2 regions of the Halalkalibacter sp. AB-rgal2 genome follow, and region 2 is predicted to be linked to the other one. Evidence: a T-box and tRNA genes for the amino acid it is inferred to sense, from the RefSeq annotation. Region 2 holds a T-box; the other holds one or more tRNA genes.

Region 1 (9,154 bases), on a different contig from region 2:
ACAAAATCATTAAAAATTGTAATTGAGCAGCCGTATATACACTTCACAGCCGTTTGAACATCAAAGTGAGCACTTACCTTTTTTGATTTTACTAGAGAAACAATTAAAGCTTCTAGATTGTTCGATATAATTTGATCTGCGTCAATTTGGCTTTGTCTAGTTGTTTGCGAATCAGTGTCTATCGCATCATACATAATAGAAAAATATTCTCTTAATAGTTTTTTATTAATCTGTTTTGCATTTTTCACATAATACTCAATGATTCGGACAATTTCATTGACGATTTGTTCTTCTGATTCTAGTCCGTCGACATCCATTTCATATTGTACAAATGACAAATCATCAAATAAAGCAGCAATGAACAGTTCACTTTTCGATTTGAAATAGTTGAATAAAGTACCTTCACCTATCTCAGCAAGTTCAGCAATTTCCGATGTTCGTACGCTTTTAAAACCCTTTTTTTCAAATAATGTCTTGGACACATCGAGAATTTTTTTCCTAGTCAACATTTTCTTTTTTTCTCTAAGACCAGAAATGTCAAACCCCTCCTTTAAATGAGTAAACTCATTTATGAGCATACTCATATTTTACTCACGTTAGACTATTCTGTCAAGGTGGGACATCAAGAACTTTGTCCCACCCTTAGGTCAGCCCCTTCTATTTTCCAAAGGAATTATTATCAACGAAGGAGGAAAATGCGAAATTAGAGGAATATACCCTGTAAAGCTCAAATAAAATGAAACAATAGGTGGTTTTTATGAGAATTTATACTGGTGTGCGTTTTTAGTATATAGAATGAAAGATATAAACGATGTGGATTTACTTTGGGCAGCAAAAAAATAGATTATGATACCTATTGTGCGTTTGATATTCAGCTTATTATAGGAGCAGGACTAGAAAATACAATAGCGTATTTATCCGAAAAGAATGATGATTATTCACAAAAAGCACTCGAGTATATATTAAGCTGTAAAGAATTAGGAGATTTTGATGATATGGTATCATGGTATGACTGGAAATTTGACTATTTTAATGGATGGTAGATTTTGAATAAGGTAATAACAACGTATAACAAAGTATCTTTAGATGAAGGGGTTAAACAATAAGTGTTTTCATTATCATTTTTCATTGTAGTTATCTTCGTATTGATTGTAGTGGGATCAATTCAATATACTGTCTATATCGAGAATGCAAAAGCTCAAAATAAAAGAACTCCAAAAAAATCTGCTTATTTATTACCTATTTCCGCAGTTATGTTCCATATCATCTTTATCTTGCTATATGTTTTCTATGAATACCACAATATTAATAAAGAGGTCTTTTTAGTTTTCGTGGGGTTATATGGGATATTTACTTATTTGTTTAGTTTGAAAAAAGGTTATAGCCCAATTTTCCAAATTTTTATATTTACTGTTGTGGCATTTAGTATATTGCTATTAAGTATGTACGTACTAGTAGTTCTGTTTGCAATGTCCATGTGATGAATAAAGGTTCCTGCTCCCCCCAATGCAATGGATTATCAGGACGAGTAGTATAATACTCATGCATGGCTTTAAAGGCTTAATCCTTAGCGACCAAAGGCTTTACAACTCGAAAAAGGAGAGCTCTGAGTTTCTTTCTCCCTCGTTTTGTAATGGTTGTGCTTCCTTTGTGAAGTCCTGGTGTATTTTCCCGTAAGTTTAGTCCAGTTAGTTTAATTATTTGCTGCGCAGCAAATGGTTCTACTACCATACATGTTCATAATCATACTCTATAAATTTCAGTCTAATAAAATTTAAACGCGCATTCAGACAGAAGTACTTCATCACCTTCTGCAAGGACGAGGCTATTTTCAGAGACTCTTGCGACAGATAATCCAAGATTGGCTGCGCCTTTCTCAATTTGTTGACGCCACCCCTCAATATCTCCCTTATAGGAAATAGCAAAATAACACTCATCTGATGGCAAAGTAATTATGCATCCTTCATTTATTGCACCACCACTGGTAGCTAATGGTGGATCCACCTTACGTATAAGCTTTTTAAATAAAGTTGCTGTATTTGCGTTATGACTGCATTTGACATATCTATATTCTCTTTCTTCAGTACATGTTGTACCAGGTACCTTCCTAATTTTATCACTTGGACCTAGACCTAAAATATGTTCCAATTCACACATAAAAGCACCTCACGTTAATTCGTTATTATAAACCACTTGATAATGTATTCATATATTTTTTTGTACTTTTTGTCATTAACAGTTGCAATCAATTCTAAAGCCGATTGTTTGATAGACTCATCATTTTATTGGTCATATATGTTCCTCATGTTTTGTAGAAAGTCATTACGAATTAAAGTGAAGTTTTATTCATCCGTTCCCTTTTTAAAACGTCCAATCATATATTCCATAACCATTTCTTTTGGGGGTGTACCAGCAGTTCCGTTAGCGTTTCGGACAAATATATCCATATTTTTCTCCTACCTTTCAACAATTGTTAATTCAAAACCGTGTACAGTCTCGACTGGGGTGCTTTAAAAACTTTTCTACACCTTTAGTGAAAAGAGACTGTTCTTCTTTCACGATCTCACTCCGTTACTTTGAGTATATCTTTTCACAAACTATGTTTAATTCGCTTTCTTATAGTAAAAAAATCCATTCAATAGAATAAAAAGTGGAATAGTCAATAAAATTAAACCTGCTATAAAGTTAATATAAATCACCAGAATCCAACCTCCTAAAAGGTTAATACCCGATAATGTTAGAGAACTCCAAAAATACTTTTTATTCTTCTTCACCTTAAAAACATTAATGCTAATTATAATTGAACAAATAGCGATTATAATTGGGGCTAAATCCCACCACATTATGCTCCACCTCCCAGAATCACTTCTCTAAAGTACAACTACTATGCTCATATCTTTTTTATTAAAGCTTACTGGAAACTTAACAAAAAGGTTAACACTCTACATCAAATGAGCGTACAAGTAAAATTCCTGCGAGAACGTTCAAAATAACTTGAACTTCAATTGTGAATATAAAGAAAAAATTATTAGGAAGAAGCATGAACCAATAGGGTCCAGGAACGAAAACTAATAAAATTAACAAAATTACAAAACTAAACAGTAGCCACTTAACCCTTATTTTCTTAAAATTAATTTTAATTAGCCTTTTAGTCTCAATTAAAATACCAAATAAGAAATACAAAACACTTAATAAAATTGAATAAATTAAAATCCATTTAATATTGAAAAAACCAAGCATTTGTTCATATCTAGGAATAATTAGTGCTATTAGCATTAAAATTGTAATCCCAATTAAGCTAGACAAGAACGTTGTTTTTATCACCTAATCACCCTTTCTCTTAATAAGTAAAGCGCTCGTTTGTTTAAGTACATTTTTTCACAGTTAATGTTTTTCATAAATATCAATTTGGTTATCAGTGGATGTGCTAATTCTAATAAAACCTTTTTTATTCCAAAAAGCTGCTGAGATTTCGCTTGTTATAATCTAAAAGAATGCCAGCCCAAACGTTGTCTAAGCGATTCGATTTCGATTTGTGCAACATGATGACCGTTTAATTTGCATTAGGTCCTCTTAAAATTAAAAGTGAAATAATACTTGCAATAGCCATCAATAAAGGAAAAAGTCCTAATTTATTCAATACCATCCCCCTCTATAATCAATTAATTAAATTTAACGCCTTTCTTATAATTTTCTTTAAAACGCAAACAAAACACTTCCTTATTAATTAATTGTTCGTTTCGTTTAAGTGAGATCCTCCACTATCTAATGATTTCTATAAATAAAGCATAACAAAAAATTTTGCGTAATTGGTTAATTCCTTCCGCGTAGTATGTGTCAACTACGAAAAAAGACGATTACATAATAAACTTAATTGTCTCCGAATATTTTCAACGGCATCGTTGTACTGAGTAGCAAATAATCTGTTGTTCTCTTTCGTTTACCTTCTTCCGATTAGCATCCCTTAGTGCAACAAACAGCGCTCACCACCATTAATGGAAAAATTGGTAACGATACCTACATAGATGAATATTTAAACCTATATAACCAAAAACTTTTGTTATAAACAATTACAGGAGTTGAAATAGTATGAATCGAAATCAATATATAGATAAAATTTTCGATAAGCATGAGGAGTTAAATACGATAGTACAATCCTATTGGAGTCAATACTCCCACATGGGTACGTGGCAATTTTGGGTGGTTTCTTCATTTTTAATTATTCCTTTAGTTATCCTTTTCTTCGCTGTAGATAGAAAGAGGATTTTTGAAGTGTTGTTTTTTGGATTTGTGGTGCATGTGTTATGGACGTATGCCGCACTGGCTCTAACCAACCTCGGTTATTTTGCTTATCACTATTATTCAGTACCATCACTTCCCGCTAGTTTAAATATGACAGTCTCCGTACTTCCGGTGAGTTTTTTATTATTATACCAATACTGCACAAATCATCAGAAGAATTTCTTTCTTTATTTATTACTCTTATCTGCTGTCTTTGCATTCGGCTTTGCAAGTATAGAAATAAGGATGGAATTCCTTGAACTAAGAGGCGGAATGAGGCAATTGTACCTTTTTCTGAGCGATATTATAATCGGAGTCCTAGCGTATTTCCTAACTCAACTTCTTAAAAGATATAGAATAGAACATGATTAGACTATACTGAATTGGACAGAAAAATTAAGTCAAGTAGACTACAGATAACATAAGTCGAGGAGAATCTACGATGACTAAAAGAGAACGTCAAACATTTACTGAAGAATTTAAACAACAGATTGTGCAGCTTTATAACAGTGGTTAACTAAGGAAAGAGATTATTCGTGAATATGATCTTACTCCTTCACCTTTAGATAAATGGGAGAGTCAGACTTCCGGTTCTTTCAAGGAAAAGGACAACTTAACAAACGAACAAAGAGAATTAGCGGAATTAAGAAAGCAAAATAAGCAATTAGAAATGGAAAATGACATTTTAAAGCAAGCCGCGCTGATAATAAGATGAAAGTAAGTGTGATTAAGATACTCAACACACATACACGATATCAACAATGTGCAAAGTCCTACAACTCCCCATGATGCAATGGTATTGTTGCGCCCCCTACCGTTCAGGAAGGAATATTAGAATCCTCCTTTTTATGCGAGTAATACTTGTCACGAAAAGTTCGAGCGATCTTGCTCAAATATCGATTTTTCTTCCAAGCGATTTGAAAAGTTCGCGACAATAAGGTGCTTTAATGGAAATGAGTCGGATAGCTGTATTTTCTCTTTTGCCTCCTTAGACATAAGAAGCTCGTAATGAAATACTACTTTCCGACTCTTTTTCAACTAAAAACGACCCGACGCTTCTTACTCATGAAGTGAGTGAGATCCTCAGGTCGTTCTTCACCAGCAACGTTGTCTGATAAATCATACAACGGTTCGCTAAGTACAAAAAAGCAGCCTAGTCGGCCGCTGCATCAATCATTTTGGTGGAGCATATCGGGCTCGAACCGATGACCTCTTCGCTGCCAGCGAAGCGCTCTCCCAGCTGAGCTAATGCCCCACATGATATTGGACATGATTAATTATATATGGATACAACACAACATGCAAACACTTTCCCTTTAAAAGAAGAAGTCCAGTAACCACCAGGCTACACCCGCAATCACACTAATGACGAGTGAGCTCATAACCATTTCCATCGTCACTTTTTTATGCTTCACAAAATCAAAAATAAACCAACCACAAAAAACCGCTAACGCAAAAATGATTGCTGTCAAACGCATCTCCCCCTCACGCCATCTATCTTATCAAAAAGATGATTGATCCGCTACTAAGATGGCTATACTGACAAAGGAATACAGAGGAGGATAGCGCGATGTTTGAGCTTATGAAGAAAGTCATTCGAATTCGGCAATCAATTATTTTCGCCGCTACCGGGGGCTTTTGTGTTATTAGTGCCTTTATTATTTATACTCTTGAACCTGAAACATTCCCAAATCCCTTTATTGGATTTTGGTGGGTAATGACAACAATCACTACAGTTGGATTCGGTGATTATGTTCCTAAAACCGTTGCAGGGCAAACATTTGGGATTTTTCTCTATGTAACTGGAATTGCTTTAATTGGTGTCATGATTGGGAAGATCGTCGAAGCATTTAGTACTTATCAAACGATGAAGGAGGAGGGTAAATTGGATTACAAAGGGAAGAAACACTTTGTTATCGTCGGTTGGTCCAGTAAAACATTCAAGACTATTGAAGAATTATTACTTATCAATAAAAGCAATATTGTCATCATTGATACAAAACAACAAGCACCTTGTAGCCACGCTCGTATCAGTTATATTCAAGGTGATCCTACCTCTCGTGAAACACTAGAACGTGCCAATATATTATATGCGACATCTGTTTGCATTTTTGCCTCTGATCCGATTCATAACAGTGTCGAAGCTGATGGCAAGACATTATTGATCGCTACTGCCATTGAACATTTTGCAAAAGAACGCAATCATCCAATTTACACCATTGCCGAAATCTTAAATGAAAAGCATATTCCAAACTTTAAACATGCCAACATTGATGAATATATTTTATCAAATGAAGTCTTTTCTGACCTAATGGCTCAATCAGCGATTTACAACGGTTCAACGAAATTATTTATGCAGCTTCTTCACCGTAAGCAGGGTGATGATATTTGGGAAATTCCTAAAAAGCTAGATTGGTGTGTGTACGACGATGCCTTCTGTGCATTAAAAAAACTAGGGGCTACGTTAATTGCCGATCATGAAGATTTCAGTATTGTTCGTCGTCTTCAAGACCCTATTCCTGTCGATGCTAAGCTGTACATTATTTGCGACGAAACGACCTATCGAAAAATCATCAGCTAACCGTTGACGGACGTCAGATAAAGGAGTACATTAATTCATAGTTAATGACAATTTGATCTGGTAAAAGGAGAATGTAATGAAAAAACAATTTGCCGTCATTGGGCTTGGACGTTTTGGTAGCTCCGTTTGTAAGGAGCTATACCGTATGGGACATGAGGTATTGGCCATTGATACAAATGAGGATAAAGTGAATGAATTTACAAGCTTTTCAACTCATGCCGTTATTGCAGATGCGACCGATGAAAAAGTGTTAAAGAATCTCGGCGTGCGCAACTTTGAGCATGTTGTCGTAGCCATTGGTGATAATATTCAATCAAGTATTTTATGCACATTATTATTGAAGGAATTCGACGTCCCACAAGTTTGGGTGAAAGCTCAAAATAACTACCACCATAAGGTTTTAGAAAAAATTGGTGCCGATCAAATTATTCACCCTGAATATGATATGGGGATTCGTATTGCACAGCATTTGACATCAGAAAAGGTCATTGATTACATTGAACTTTCGGACGAATACAGCATTGTCGAGTTTTTCGCTACAGACAAAATTGCAGACCGTTCGATCATTGACCTTGACATTCGGGCGAAATACGGCTGTACGATATTAGCCATTAAACGTGGAGAGGATATTAACGTATCTCCTTATCCACATGACGTGATTTTAATCAATGATGTCCTGATCTTAATCGGACACAAAAATGACCTGAAGAGATTTGAAGATCATGGCTTATGATTTTTATCAACTTTATGGAAGAAGTGATCCACACAAATTCTGTGTGGATCCTTCTTTTCATTAGGTCAAAATTGTCATCTCTAGTTCATCAATTAAGCTTTTTGCTACAGGAAAGTATTTTGGATCAATGTCACCATCTTTTTCAACGGGCTCGCTAAACTGATTGATCGCACTATTCAAATTGATCGTCACAAGACCATTAAAGACATCTGGGTTATCATCAAGACCTTGTTGATAGCGATGATTAAGAAGGTATGGTGTACCAAGTTCAACTGAAACACCACGTTGATCAAGGTCCCCATCAACCGCAGTAAAAGGTATTCTTAGAAAAGTATATCCTCCCTCTTCATCAATCTTATAATCTAAATAGCCATGATCATACTCCCAGCCACCACCGATTGAGTAGCCTAATGGTTTTAGTTTATCTTCTAACACCTTTAATTTTATTTGTGTTCCTTCAACTGGCGATTCAATCGCAAGCATCTCGATCATCCCTTCAACACGTCGTTAACAATAGTCTGTCCAATAAAGATGTAAGAATACACGAAAGAGGCTGGGTCAAAAGAGTTCCAGTTAAAAAATAACTTGTATGGTGAAGGAGGATTCACAAAAAAGCTGTTAGGGCTTGTCCCTAACAGCTTTCCTTCCTTATTTCAAACGTGCTTCTAGCTCAGCTTTTTCCTTTTCAAACCCTGGCTTGCCAAGTAGTGCAAACATGTTCTTTTTATACGCTTCTACACCTGGCTGATCGAACGGATTAACACCAAGTAAATAGCCACTAATTCCGCATGCTTTTTCAAAGAAGTACACAAGATATCCGAAATAATATTCATTTAATTCAGGAACGTTGACAATCAGGTTGGGAACTCCTCCATCTGTATGAGCAAGTAACGTCCCTTCAAACGCTTTTTTATTAACAAAGTCCATCGTTTGACCTGCTAAGTAATTTAACCCATCTAAGTCACTATCTGCTTTCTCAATAACAACTTCTTCTCGAGACTTTTCAACCGAAATGACCGTTTCAAATAAATCACGACGACCATCTTGTACGTATTGTCCCATTGAATGAAGATCTGTTGAGAAATCAACAGCAGCTGGGAAGATCCCTTTTCCATCTTTCCCTTCACTTTCACCGTACAATTGCTTCCACCATTCTGAAACAAAGTGTAGGGATGGCTCATAATTCACCATTAACTCAATCGTTTTCCCTTTATTATATAGGACATTTCGAACAGCTGCATATTGATAGGATTCGTTTTCAGCAAGGCTCGGATTATTGAAGTCTGCACTTGCATCAGCAGCACCTTGCATCATTTTCTCAATATCAAGCCCACTTACGGCAATTGGAAGTAATCCAACCGCTGTTAGAATGGAATAACGACCACCTACATCATCTGGAACAACAAATGATTCATAGCCTTCTTCGTTCGCTAACGTCTTAAGAGCACCCTTCTCGCTGTCTGTCGTTGCATAAATACGCTTACGAGCTTCTTCTACTCCATATTTCTTTTCTAAGTAATCACGGAAAATACGGAACGCAATAGCAGGCTCCGTTGTCG
Region 2 (9,154 bases):
CAATATTGAGGGCATATTTGCAGCAGGTGACATTGTAAACTATGAAGGAAAGGTGAAACTTATTGCGATCGGGTTAGGTGAAGCACCAATTGCGATAAATCATGCAAAAGCATATATTGACCCTGCTTCAAGAGTTCAGCCGTTGCATAGTACGAGTGTATTTAAATAGGAGGTCATGGGAATGAAAATAGTTGGCGTATCTGGTTCAATGATTGGATCTAAAACAGTAAAAGTTGTTAGTGAAGTATTAGAAGCTGTTAAACGGAAAAGCCCAGCTGTCGAAACGGAGTTAATTGATTTAAAGGAGTATGAGATTGATTGGGTACGAGGCTTACCATTAGAAGCGTATAACAGTGACACACAGAAAGTAGTGCAAAACATTATTACTGCGGATGCACTCGTTTTCGGAACACCGATTTATCAGGCTTCTATTTCTGGTGTGTTAAAGAACCTGTTTGATCACTTGCCGATGGGGGTATTTCAATCGAAGGTTACAGGAGTCGTTACTACTGCAGGCTCAGAGCGTCATTTCTTAGTTGCTGAGTATCAGTTAAAACCCATATTACAATTTCTGAAAGGAACCGTACCGAATACGCAAGTGTTTGCTGTAAATGGAAGCTTTAATGAGAAGAATGAAATTGTCGATCAAGAAGTATTAACTCGTATAGATGTGTTAGCAGAAGCGATTGTACAACAATAAATAGTATGAGTGAGACGTCACAGCCGTAATTGTATTAGGTTGTGGCGTTTTTTTGAAATGATTTTGAAACAAGAATGAGTAAAAGGGTTTTAATGGTAAGTGTAGAATTACAAGGTGAGTTGCAAAAGTGGGGACATTTAGGAGTGAAGGAGAGGAAGGAATTAGTAATAAGGGTGAGCAATTAACTTTTCGGGAGTGATTCGTGAATAGAACCTGCATACGTTCGATTGGAATGAACGATATATACAAAATTAGAGGAGTGAGAGAGGATGATCAAAGGATTACATCATGTCCAAATAACGATTCCAACAGGGGAAGAAGAGGCAGGGAGAGCTTTCTATTGTGAAGGGTTAGGGATAGAGGAAATGGAAAAGCCAGCGTCATTACAGGGGAGAGGAGGATTTTGGCTAAAGGTGGGTAATCGTCAAGTACATGTTGGGACAGAAGAAGGGTTTGATCGTTTTCAGACGAAGGCACATATTGCCTATGAAGTGTCCGATCTAGATTATTGGAAACAAAGATTGAATAAGTTAGGAATCGAGATTGTTGAAGCCGTTCCTATCCCAGGGTATGAGCGATTTGAATGTCGTGACCCGTTCGGGAATCGAATGGAATTTATTAAAGAAAGTGAAAAATAGAGAAGAATGGGTGCATAAGTTAAAAATGAAATATAGGAGAGGTACTTCAGTTAACATTCTGACTCATCCATTCATCTTTTAATAACCCATAAATAATGATATCCATATATGTATGGTGTAAGTATTGACTATTTCGAATACAGCCTTCATGAAGGAAGCCGAGTCGTTCTGGTATGCGACGGCTTTTTTTATTTTCTTTAGCAACACGTATCTCGACTTTGTTGAATTGTAGCTCTTCGAATGTGTAAGCTGTTAAGGCTTGAACAACACGAGTCATAATTCCTTTTCCTTGAACGTTTTCTGCCAACCAGTAACCAATCGTTGTTATTTTATTAATGTGATCAATTTGATTAAATCCTGCATTTCCAACGATTTGATCGTCATAGAGTATGACAGTATTTAAACCTTTGCTTTCGTTAGCGAGCTGTTCGCAGGAGTGAATGAAGTTTTTGGTATGTTCAACAGTTGTTGTGTCATCTACCCAGGGAAGCCATTTGCGTAAATGGCTTCTTGATTGTTCTGTTACATAAAACAGTTGATGAGCATCTGTGTATTCAATTTGTTTAATCATTAACGAATCATCTATTTTTTTTGTAAACATGATAACCTCCTAAAGACTTAATATCCTTTTTTTACAGTAACATGAAAAACATGTTCGTGGGATGAAATTCTTATATTAGGTTCATGATGATTCTATTTAAATTGGTCATACTAATGAAAGAGGTGAGAGAGGTGGAGAATAACAACAAATGGTTTAGATGGTTATATCGTTCTGCTCTTATTTTGATCATTGCTCTCATTATCTTTGTTTTTATTCAGCTTACACCAATTTTTGCACCTTTTAGCGCTATTTTCAAGGCTTTAGTATTACCGCTCGGTGTATCGGTGTTGATTGCTTATTTACTTCACCCGATAGTGGAGAAGCTTCATGAAGTTGGGATGTCAAGAACCGTAGCTGTTATGTTACTTTTTCTTTTAATGATCGGCTTGTTTGCACTTATTGCTATGATTGGATTTCCAGAATTGAAAAAGCAAATTGAACATTTTGTTGAAGTTGTACCTGAGCAAGTTCAAATGATTGAGCAAGCAACAGATGAAATGGACCACCAGCTCCATAGTTTGCCAGAGCCCATCCAGCTTCAGGTAGAAAATTGGAAAGATCAATTAATTCGATTAGGTGAACACATTTTTAGTCAAGTAGAAGCAGTGTTTCTCTTTTTAGTGACATCTTTTTTCGCTTTAATCGTGATCCCATTTTTAGTTTTTTATTTATTGAAAGATTATGATCAAATTCAGAGGATTTGTTGGTATGTGACACCTCGAAGATGGCGAAAACCTTTGCAGCGCTTTATAAAGGATGTCGACCAAGCGATAGGAGGATTTATACGAGGACAATTACTCGTATCGTTACTAGTAGGAGTCATGTCAACTCTCGGTCTGTGGCTGTTAGGTGTACCATACCCGATTCTTCTCGGTGTTTTTATCGGCGCACTTGATTTGATTCCATTTTTTGGTCCTTACATAGGTGCGGCTCCTGCTGTGATTGTTAGTTTTCTTGAATCGTGGCAGCTTGGATTATTTACGATTCTCTTATTATTTATTATTCAACAGCTAGAAAGTAACATTCTATCACCAGTTATCGTTGGAAAGAGTATACACCTTCACCCAGTATTAATTATTTTAGCTTTATTAGTTGGTGTAGAAATTGGGGGTTTTTTAGGTATGTTATTGGCTGTACCATTATTGGCCATAGGTAAGGTGGTTTTTTTACACATACGTTCATACCGTCTCGCACGTTGACATTTGCTTGTTACATTTTTATAATAAAAGAGCGAAATGAACAGGTAAAAACGTTGAAGGAACGAGTATGAAGCAGTTCCACTTGTATAGAGAGGTTTGCCCGAGGCTGGAAGGTGAACTAAGTGAAGAGCTTCAGAACGCTAATCCTGAGTGTAGCTAATCGCTACCGTTAACCCGCGTTAAGGTATGAAAGTGATAGACGAATGTCTATAATTAGGGTGGTACCGCGTGAACAAGCTCTCGTCCCTTTATTGAGGGAGTGAGGGCTTTTTTCTATGAATGTTACGAGAATTTGGTCTACCCGATTACATGTAAAGGGAGTCGATGAAGGTGAAACATTTAACATCTGCACAAGTTAGACAAATGTTTTTAGATTTTTTTAAAGAAAAAGGGCACGATATTGAACCAAGTGCATCACTCGTCCCGCATGATGATCCGACTTTATTATGGATTAATAGTGGGGTAGCTACCTTAAAGAAGTATTTTGATGGTCGAGTGATTCCCGATAATCCCCGTATAACAAATGCGCAAAAATCGATTCGAACAAATGATATTGAAAACGTAGGTAAGACAGCTCGGCATCATACGTTTTTTGAAATGCTTGGGAACTTTTCAATTGGAGATTACTTTAAGGAGGAAGCGATTGAGTGGGCTTGGGAGTTTCTAACGAGCGAGAAATGGATTGGGTTTGACCCTGATAAGCTATCAGTAACGGTTCATCCGGAAGATCACGAAGCTTATGAATATTGGCAATCGACAATTGGGCTTCCACCTGAACGAATTATTCGTTTAGAAGGGAATTTCTGGGATATTGGTGAAGGTCCAAGTGGACCAAATACGGAAATATTTTATGATCGTGGCGTAGCATATGGTGACGATGAGAGTGATCCTGAGCTTTATCCTGGTGGGGAAAACGATCGATATCTTGAAGTATGGAATTTAGTATTTTCACAATTTAACCATAATCCAGACGGTACATACACACCACTACCTAAGAAAAACATAGATACAGGTATGGGACTTGAACGTATGGTGTCCATTATCCAAGATGTTCCGACAAACTTTGAAACGGATTTATTTATGCCGATTATTAAAGCAACGGAGCCTATTTCCGGAAAATCATATGGCCAAGATGTTGAAATTGATGTTGCTTTTAAAGTGATTGCCGATCACGTTCGAACGGTGACATTTGCCGTAACGGATGGTGCATTGCCTTCCAATGAGGGACGTGGATATGTATTACGTCGTCTTTTACGTCGAGCTGTTCGATATGCAAAGTTGATTGGAATTGACCGTCCTTTTATGTATGAACTCGTTCCGGTTGTCGGTGAAATTATGGTGGATTTCTATCCAGAGGTAAAAGAGAAGACAGAATTTGTGCAAAAAGTCATGAAAAATGAGGAAGAGAGATTCCATGAAACCCTTCATGAAGGATTAGCTATTTTACATAAGGTGCTTGATGAGGCAAAGCAGAATGATGAGAAAGTGATTTCTGGTGTTGACGTTTTCCGGCTTTATGATACGTATGGATTCCCTGTTGATTTGACAGAAGAATACGTGGAAGAACAAGGTTTAACAATCGACCGTGAAGGCTTTGAAGAGGAAATGGAAGGTCAACGTTCACGTGCTCGTTCAGCGAGACAAGAAACAGGCTCAATGCAAGTTCAGGATGAGGTACTTGGACAGATTAATGCTGAAAGTGTTTTCGTTGGATATGATGAGCTGAAGGTTGAACAGACAAAGATTGAAGTAATCATTGCTGATAAAGAAGTAATAAGAGAAGCACACGAACAAGAGCAAGTGCAAATTATTCTAAGCAAAACACCATTCTATGCTGAAAGCGGTGGACAAATCGCGGATGTTGGTACGATTAGTGGTGAAGGGTTTGTAGCTGATGTTCAGAATGTGAAGAAAGCGCCTAACGGTCAGCATCTTCATACAATTATTATAAAAGAGGGTGTTATGCAGGTTGGAGCAACGGCTATCGCTGAAGTGAATGCTCCAAGCAGAAAAGCGATTGTGAAAAATCATACGGCGACTCATCTGCTTCATCAAGCGTTAAAGGATGTTTTAGGTGAGCATGTGAATCAAGCTGGCTCCCTCGTGTCCGCTGAAAGACTTCGATTCGATTTCTCTCATTTTGGTCAAGTGACGAAAGAAGAATTAAGTCGAATTGAAGAGATTGTCAATAAACAAATTTGGGAAGCGACCGATGTTGATATTACAATAAAGAAGCTAGATGAAGCAAAAGCTATGGGAGCAATGGCGCTCTTTGGTGAGAAATATGGAGAAACAGTACGTGTTGTGAGAGTCGGCGAATATAGTTTGGAGCTTTGTGGTGGCTGTCATGTTCGAAATACAGCTGAAATTGGCTTGTGTAAGCTTGTAAGTGAATCTGGAATTGGTGCAGGAGTGCGCCGAATTGAAGCGTTAACGGCACAAGGTGCTTTTGAGCAAATGAGCAGTCAACTACGAGATTTACAAGATGCTGCTTCTATCCTGAAAGCGAAACGAGTAGAGGAAGTTCCACAACGAGTGGAGTCTTTAAATCAACAATTAAAAGAAGTTCAGCGTGAGAATGAATCTTTAATGGCAAAATTGGGTAACATGGAAGCTGGAAGCCTAATTGATGATGTTGTTGAAATTAATGGAGTAAAGGTACTTGCGAAAAAAGTGAATGCTGGTGATAAGGATGCATTACGAGCAATTGTCGACAAATTAAAGCAGGACCTATCTTCAGGTATCATTGTATTAGCTGCTGTATCTGGTGAAAAAGTAAACATTGTAGCTGGTGTGACAAAAGATTTGCTTGAATCTGGTTATCATGCCGGTAAGCTTGTAAAGGAAGTAGCGACACGCTGCGGAGGCGGAGGTGGTGGACGTCCCGATATGGCCCAAGCAGGTGGAAAGAAGCCAGAGGAATTAGAAAAGGCACTTGCCTTTGTTCAAGATTACGTAAATACAATTTCCTAAATGGATCATTTTGGTGTACAATGGAAATAAAGACAAGCTAGCTTTTAAGGGAAGAAGGAGACTAGCAATGAATGAAAGAGGTGTGTGTGATGAGCTCTATGGACAAAACGATGCAATTTGATTTTCAGGATGATTCGGTTGATGTGGATGTGCAAGAGGTACTTCTTTCTGTGTATGGATCACTTGAGGAAAAAGGTTATAACCCTATCAACCAAATTGTTGGCTATTTACTGTCAGGAGATCCTGCGTACATTCCTCGCCATAAGGATGCTCGTACGCTCATTCGCAAGCTAGAACGGGACGAATTAATTGAAGAATTGGTGAAATCCTATCTCACACAACACCAAAAGGAGATTGGATGAGAGCGTTAGGATTAGATGTGGGTACGAAAACAGTTGGAATTGCCCTTAGTGATGAGCTAGGTTGGACAGCCCAAGGTCTGGATACCATTAGACGAAATGAAGACAACCCTTCTGAAGATATGGAAAAGATAGCTAACCTTGTTAAAGAGCATGGAGTAAGCCATATAGTCATAGGATTACCTAAGAATATGAATGGTTCCATTGGTCCAAGTGGTGAGCGAAGCAAGGAGTTTGCTGAGCAACTTCAAGAGTTTGTCACTTGTGATATGACATTTTGGGATGAACGATTAACGACGGTTGCAGCAGAAAAAATGCTCATTTCAGCTGATGTTAGTCGAAAAAAACGTAAGAAAGTGATCGATAAAATGGCTGCAGTAATGATTTTACAAGGTTATTTGGATCATAAATAAGTGAAAGAGGTGTCTTATGGCAAACGAAGAGAAAGAACGCATTGTCATTCCCGATGAGAATGGGGATGAGCATTTATTTGATGAATTATTTCGTTTTCAAGTAGATGAAACGGATCAATCATATATTTTGTTAACGCCTGTTGGCTCTGATCAAGAAGATGAGGATGAAGAGGTCGAGGTGTTCGCTTTCCGTTTTGAAGATCGCGAAGGTGAAGAAAACGATATCGCTCTATTTCCGTTAGAATCCGATCAAGAGTGGGAAATGGTTGAAGAAATGTTGAATACATTTAGCGAAGATCAAGAATAAAGGCATTGTCTTAAAGGTATTTCGGTAGTTAAGACCTTCCGAAATACCTTTTTTCAGGTGAGAGTGTATTAAATTCTTAAAAGTTGAATCAATGAAGGTTCGATCATTTATTTACATTGTTTACCACAAACATGAATTTTCAAGTTTTTATTGCTGACATATTAGAAAAATATAGTATAATGATACGGTGGAAGGAGGAGAAGGATGTCTAATTCCGACGATAAACAAAGAAATTCCTTGTATCATGAAAGAGCAACTCAAGCTCGAATAGTAAGGCGTATTGTCTTTTTTGCGTTTCTTGGCTTAGTTATACTTGGAACGATCGCAGGATTTGGTGCGTATTCATATATAACCAATGCTCTATCTCCAGTTGATGAAGACTCACCAGAGGAAATGGAGATTACGATACCAATTGGTTCTACTGCCAATCACATCGGAACGATACTAGAAGAAGAAGGGCTTGTTCGTAATGGGACCGTCTTTCGTTATTATGTACGATATAAAAATGAATCTGGATTTCAAGCAGGAGATTATCGACTCCATACAGGTATGACAATGGATGAAATTATTGAATCCTTAAAAGATGGAACGGTTATGCAAGACCCAGAATTGGTATTTACTATTCCTGAAGGGTTATGGCTTGAGCATATGATTGAAGCTATCGCAAAAGAAACGGATCATACGGTTGAGGATCTTGAAGCGGTTATCCATGATAAAGACTATGTTGAATCGTTGATTGAACGATATGATATGCTAACTGAGGTTGTTTTAGATGAAGATATTCGTTATCCATTAGAAGGGTACCTATTTCCAGCACGATATGATTTCATGGTTGAAAATCCTTCTATTGAGGAAATCGTCGAAGCGATGCTAAGTAGAACACAGGCGATTCTAACTAACCTTGAAGAAGAGATGGACGAGCTTGAATTAACACCGCATGAAGTATTGACATTAGCTTCAATTATTGAGCGAGAAGCACAGAAGTCTGAAGATCGTTATATGATCTCAGGTGTCCTTCATACGCGTTTAGAGCGTGGAATGAAACTACAAGTCGATCCGACTACCGCTTATGCAATAGGTGAGCATTTATATATGACATCAATACCGGACACTCAATATGACTCCCCTTATAATACGTATGTTGTAGATGGAATACCTATTGGTCCGATTGCTGGACCAGGACAGGATTCGATAGAAGCTGTAGTTCGTCCAGAAATAACAGGCGACCTTTATTTCTACGCGCGAATTAATGGAGATGTTCTGTATACGGATACGTATGAAGAGCACTTAGCAAATCGAGATCGTTATCGTCATGAGTGGATTGAAGCGGCTGAAGAAGCAGAACAAGAGGATGAAGAGTAATGATAAGGGGCACTGAAAAAGTTTAGTTTTAACTTTTTCGGTGCCCTTCCAGTGACTTCAATTATGAGGGGGGAGGTGTCATTGACACACCCTCTTTTCCATATGAGCGAGATGGAGGTAGAAGATGGAACAACTTGAGACTTATGTGAAATCGTTAATTCCAAGTAGAGGTTCAATTGTAGAAGAAATGGAGCGACAAGCAGTACGAGATCATGTACCGATTATGGATATCATTGCGATGGAGTTCTTACTTCAGCAATTAAAGCTAATGAAGCCGGAAAGGATATTAGAAATTGGCACAGCTATCGGGTATTCAGCCATTCGAATGAGTCAAGCAACTGGAGCGACGGTTGTGACAATGGAACGAGATGAGCAGCGATATGAACAAGCTCTTCAAAACATTCAACGTGTCGGGCTAGATAGCAAGATTAATGTTTGGTTCGGTGATGCATTGAATCTAGGTGAAAAACTTGAATCTTTGCCCTATTTTGATGTATTATTTATTGATGCTGCTAAAGGTCAATATCAACGCTTCTTTGAAACATACGAACCGTATGTAAAGCGCGGCGGTGTGATCTTTTCTGATAATGTTCTTTTTCGCG

Evidence for each region. A T-box is a leader RNA that pairs with one kind of tRNA and senses whether it is charged. The one in region 2 lies ahead of alaS (alanine--tRNA ligase), so its partner is inferred to be a tRNA-Ala.
Region 1: it encodes a tRNA-Ala, which carries the amino acid that the T-box ahead of alaS (alanine--tRNA ligase) is inferred to sense. The anticodon was not compared.

Annotation. Positions count from the first base shown of each region.
Region 1 covers NZ_JBGUAV010000007.1:115,238-124,391, reverse strand. The annotation lists gene ACERJO_RS08140 (TetR/AcrR family transcriptional regulator) at 1-584, opposite strand, end outside; gene ACERJO_RS08135 (hypothetical protein) at 825-1,043, shown strand; partial or broken gene ACERJO_RS08130 (transposase) at 1,564-1,707, opposite strand; gene ACERJO_RS08125 (hypothetical protein) at 1,765-2,157, opposite strand; gene ACERJO_RS08120 (CBO0543 family protein) at 4,090-4,653, shown strand; partial or broken gene ACERJO_RS08115 (transposase) at 4,724-5,081, shown strand; tRNA gene ACERJO_RS08110 (tRNA-Ala) at 5,461-5,536, opposite strand; gene ACERJO_RS08105 (hypothetical protein) at 5,598-5,753, opposite strand; gene ACERJO_RS08100 (ion channel) at 5,852-6,862, shown strand; gene ACERJO_RS08095 (potassium channel family protein) at 6,939-7,595, shown strand; gene ACERJO_RS08090 (YugN-like family protein) at 7,656-8,078, opposite strand; gene ACERJO_RS08085 (glucose-6-phosphate isomerase) at 8,244-9,154, opposite strand, start outside.
Region 2 covers NZ_JBGUAV010000003.1:213,892-223,045, reverse strand. The annotation lists gene ACERJO_RS04180 (NAD(P)/FAD-dependent oxidoreductase) at 1-169, shown strand, start outside; gene ACERJO_RS04175 (NADPH-dependent FMN reductase) at 182-700, shown strand; gene ACERJO_RS04170 (VOC family protein) at 970-1,338, shown strand; gene ACERJO_RS04165 (GNAT family N-acetyltransferase) at 1,385-1,939, opposite strand; gene ACERJO_RS04160 (AI-2E family transporter) at 2,071-3,138, shown strand; T-box leader at 3,183-3,389, shown strand; gene alaS (alanine--tRNA ligase) at 3,469-6,111, shown strand; gene ACERJO_RS04150 (IreB family regulatory phosphoprotein) at 6,201-6,473, shown strand; gene ruvX (Holliday junction resolvase RuvX) at 6,470-6,883, shown strand; gene ACERJO_RS04140 (DUF1292 domain-containing protein) at 6,900-7,190, shown strand; gene mltG (endolytic transglycosylase MltG) at 7,395-8,552, shown strand; gene ACERJO_RS04130 (O-methyltransferase) at 8,677-9,154, shown strand, end outside.